DNA from 2 places in the Arthrobacter sp. SD1074B genome. Region 1 is predicted to be linked to the other one. Evidence: predicted binding sites of a transcription regulator. Region 1 holds the regulator's gene; the other holds the start of a gene.
The links. The regulator LexA, encoded in region 1, represses DNA repair genes until DNA is damaged. The targets are predictions, from matches to a motif close to TCGAACANNTGTTCGA.
Positions count from the first base shown of each region.

Region 1 (2,197 bases):
AGCGATCCGACTCGCCCAGGGCGCCGGCCGGCTGATCCGTTCGACGTCGGACAAGGGGGTGGTGGCGGTCCTGGATTCCAGGCTGTCCACCGAACGGTACGGCGCGTTCCTCCGGGCCGCGCTGCCGCCGTTCTGGCCTACCACCGACCCGTCCGTGGCGCTGGCTGCCCTCGAACGCCTCGCCAAAGAGCCGCCGGCCAAGTAACAGGCGCCCCGGCCAAGCAGTCCGCCGCGTGGGCTGCCGCGGGGCCGGCCGGGCAACGACGTGCCTGGCATTCCCGCCCGGTTCTTCCGCTCACCGGTGTCGGCGGTGCCCTGTTCCCGCGGCTTAGGCGGACGCACTCGCCGTCATGGCGCCGATAACCGGGCTGGAACGCCGAAAGCCCCGTCCGGGACTGCGGAGGGGGCCTTCGGGCTGCCGGTGGGGTGCTGCCGGGAGGCGGGCCAGTGGGGAGCCCGGCCGGGGCTACAGGGAGCGCAGCACCGACACGACCTTGCCCATAATGACGGCATGGTCGCCGAGGATCGGCTCGTACTGGGTGTTTTGCGGCAGCAGCCAGGTGTGGCCGTCGCGCTGGCGGAACGTCTTGACCGTTGCCTCGTCATCGAGCAGTGCGGCAACAATGTCCCCGTTGACGGCATCGTTCTGGCGCCGCACGACGACCCAGTCGCCGTCGCAGATGGCGGCGTCGATCATCGAATCACCGGCCACCCGGAGCATAAACAGTTCGCCGTGGCCCACCAGCTGGCGCGGCAGCGGCATCACGTCCTCCACAACCTGGTCGGCCAGGATCGGGCCGCCGGCGGCGATGCGGCCGACAAACGGGACCATCGCGGTGTCCGTGGCGCTGGCGAGCTCAGAGACGGCCTGGCCGCCAACGGCCCGCAGGCCGCTGGACTTCTCCACGCCGGATATCGTGGTCGCACCCTCATCGAGGGTCAGCGGCATCAGAACTTCCATGGCGCGGGGACGTTTGGGGTCCCGCCGCAGGTAGCCGAGCTTTTCCAGCTGCGAAAGCTGGTGGGTGACGCTGGATAGGCTGGCGAGCCCGACAGTGTCGCCGATCTCACGCATCGAGGGCGGGTAACCGTTGTCCGTCACGGAACGCTGGATGGTCTCCAGGATTTTCTTCTGACGGACGGTAAGGCTTCTCGGCGCCCGGCCGGTCTGGGGGCTCCGCTGCGCGGCCCTCCCGCCGGCGGCTTGTGCTGCCATGTTCGCCATGCCTTTCCATTCCGCCCGGCCGCCGTAGCTGCCGGGACCCTTCGGTCCGAACAATGTCAGACCCCGCTGATCAACTGTTGCTGACCAACCCAAGTGGTTGTCCTGTGCTTCAAAAGTAGGGCAGCCAACAGGGTTTTTCAAACATTTGTTCTAGCGAGTCTCGACAATGTTCGTTCATAAGTGCTAAAACAGGAAGAGCAAAGTTCGAATATGTGTTCGAAGCTTTGGGGGCGGGTCGGATTGCCGGGCTCGGTCTTATGTTCGAAGTTTCGTGTTCGAGGGTTCGCGATCGAAGGTAATGCGTTCGATGGTTCGGCCGGTTGGCGGCAGGTACGTGGAGTACGCCGGGCGGCACAGATAAGTCCAGGAGGGCTCAGCTCATGTCAGCAGTAAGCGCTATTTCCGGTTCGTTGGTTTCCGCTCCCGATCGGGAGGCGGCACCCGCTGCTGCCACCCGGCAGGCTCCGCTGAGGCTGACCCGCCGCGGACGGTTCGTCTTCTTCGGACTGCCGCTGATCCTGCTGGCCGCCCTGGTCCTCTCGCTGGCGGGCTTCCTGAACGCTCCAGCCAAAGCCGCCGACTCGGCCGCGGAGCTCTCGCTCACACCCACTGTCTCGGTCACGGTCCAGCCGGGGGAGTCGCTCTGGGCCATCGCCGGTGCCGTCGACCCGAAACGGGACCCCCGCGACGTGGTCGCCGACATCGTGCAGCTGAACAACCTCGAAGCCCCGCGCGTCATCCCCGGCCAGCAGCTCTACGTACCCACCAAATAGGCGGCGCACGCCGGGCGGACGGTTCCGTCTAGGCGCCCCCCGCGGTCACAGTTTCGGGGCCGGGCCCGGTCTCACTTAAACTGGACAAGTGACTGACCAGCTAGAGCGCCTCAACCGACTGCCCCTCCGGACGAATTTGCGGGGGTTGCGCCCCTACGGCGCTCCCCAGCTGGATGTCCCGATCCTGCTGAACGTCAAC
Region 1 is NZ_JBRAZT010000001.1:1,410,927-1,413,123, forward strand. It holds gene ACUYM2_RS06550 (ATP-dependent DNA helicase) at 1-205, shown strand, start outside; gene lexA (transcriptional repressor LexA) at 467-1,216, opposite strand; gene ACUYM2_RS06560 (LysM peptidoglycan-binding domain-containing protein) at 1,606-1,998, shown strand; gene ACUYM2_RS06565 (histidinol-phosphate transaminase) at 2,087-2,197, shown strand, end outside.

Region 2 (2,197 bases), 430 kb from region 1:
CTAGGACGAGGAACCACCACAGACCCCATACAACAAGTCGCCGTCGCTTCGGCGGCATGCCCTCCAGCGAATCGGCAGGCCAGGATTGCCAGTCATACTTGTTGCCACTCTTACCTTCCTCCGGGTCCATTCGCTTAGCCTAGCCTCCTGACTCACGGCAGGACCTCGGGTAGTTGGCCGGAGTGCCGCGGATCATCCCGGGCTGAGCTGCGCCTTCCTTCCTGCGCTGAACATCCAAGGGCCTCTTCTCAACCCGGTCCGGTACTCGGCCTAGCTTCCGGGCGCCAGCATCTACCGGGCCCTCCCCGGCGTCAAACGGGTTGCGACACGCCGTTCCAGCCAGGACTGCTCGAACCCTCGACGGCGGCACTCGTGTCCTACGGTAGACGTAAACCAGCGAGAGGTGACCCCTGTATGGCATGCGACGGCTGCACTACATCTTCAAAACTTGACTTCGATTTCAGCATGGCCTTCCAGCCGATCTACGACGCTGCTGCACATCGCGTATGGGGCTACGAGGCGCTGGTCAGGGGCCTGTCGGGCGAGGGTGCTTTCGAAGTTTTATCAAAGGTGTCGCCGGAGCAGAAGTACCGCTTCGACCAGGACTGCCGCGTCAAGGCCATCGAGCTGGCGTCGCGCCTGTTTCCGGCAGGTGAGGATTTGATGCTGTCGATCAACTTCATGCCGAACGCAGTTTACGAACCGGCCGCATGCCTTCGTGCGACGCTGCTCGCAGCCACGCGATGCAGTTTTCCGACGTCGTCGATCATGTTCGAGTTCACGGAGAACGAGGAGGTCTCGGACACCGCCCACCTTACGAACATCATCACCGAATACCGCAGGCATGGTTTTACCACCGCCATCGACGACTTCGGCGCCGGTCATGCGGGGCTGGGACTCCTGGTCGATTTCCAGCCGGACCTGATCAAGATCGACATGAAGCTCATCCGGGGGATCGACACCAGCCCGGCCCGCCAGGCCGTCGTCGCCGGCATCGTCGACATCGCCAAGGAGCTCAACATCACGGTGCTGGCAGAAGGTATCGAAACTGAGGCGGAGTTCCTGGCGCTGAAGGCAGCCGGCATCCGGCTGTTCCAGGGATACTGGCTGGGGAAGCCGGCATTCGAGAAGCTCCCCCAGCTAAACGCGGATGCCAGGTCCGTTCTCGGCGTCAGCGCTTTCGCGTAGCCGCAGCGGCCCCCGCCACGCCTGCCAACCGGGGTCCGGGCGGCAGGTGCCACCCGGCGGCGTCGGTCAAAAGTCAGCCCCGGGCGTTACACTTTAATTCGAACATATATTCGAAAAAGGGTGTGTTGTGGGCGTAATCATCGGGCCCCGCGTGGTAGATGCGGGCTCTTCCCTCCTGTCGGTCCTCATCTCGCCGGTGCCGGTCGCTGCCGGCTATCCGTCGCCGGCGCAGGACTACTTTGACGGCCGGATCGACCTCAACGAGCACCTGATCAAGGACATCACCAGCACCTACGTCGTCAGGGTCTCAGGGGACTCCATGGAGGGCGCCGGCATCAGCGACGGGGACGAGTTGATCGTCAACCGGGCGCTCGAGCCGCGCGACGGGTGCGTCGTCGTCGCCGTCCTCGACGGCGAGCTCACCGTCAAGCGCCTCCGCCTCACCGCCTCCGGGGTGGTCCTGCAGGCTGACAACCCGCGCTATCCGGACATCCGGGTGCCTGCCCTCTCCGACCTCGTCATTTGGGGCGTCGCCACCCGGTGCCTGCACCATGTCTAGGCCAAGGCCCGAGCCGCGGCCCGGCGGCAGTATTGCCCTCGTGGACGTGAACTGCTTTTACGCCAGCGCCGAACGGGCGTTCGACCCCTCGCTGGAGGGCAGGCCGGTGGTGGTGCTGTCCAACAACGACGGCTGCGCGGTCACCCGCTCGCCGGAAGCAAAGGCCCTGGGCATCCCCCTTGGCGAGCCCTGGTTCAAGCTCGCCCCGCGGGCCAGGGAATGGGGTCTGGTGGCCAGGTCCAGCAACTACGAGCTCTACGGAGACATCAGCGCCCGGGTGATGGAGCTCCTGGGCCGGCATTCGGCGTGGCTGGAGGTCTACAGCATCGACGAAGCCTTCCTTGGCGTCCGCGGCAGCCCGGAAGAGCTGCTGCGGCTTGGGCACGCCATGAAGACGTCGGTCCGCCGGAATGTCGGCGTTCCGGTGTGCGTCGGGATCGCCGCCACCAA
Region 2 is NZ_JBRAZT010000001.1:1,842,957-1,845,153, reverse strand. It holds gene ACUYM2_RS08565 (hypothetical protein) at 1-130, opposite strand, end outside; gene ACUYM2_RS08560 (EAL domain-containing protein) at 466-1,188, shown strand; gene ACUYM2_RS08555 (LexA family protein) at 1,316-1,747, shown strand; gene ACUYM2_RS08550 (Y-family DNA polymerase) at 1,740-2,197, shown strand, end outside.
Region 2: the regulator LexA is predicted to act here: its motif matches at 1,287-1,302, upstream of ACUYM2_RS08555 (LexA family protein).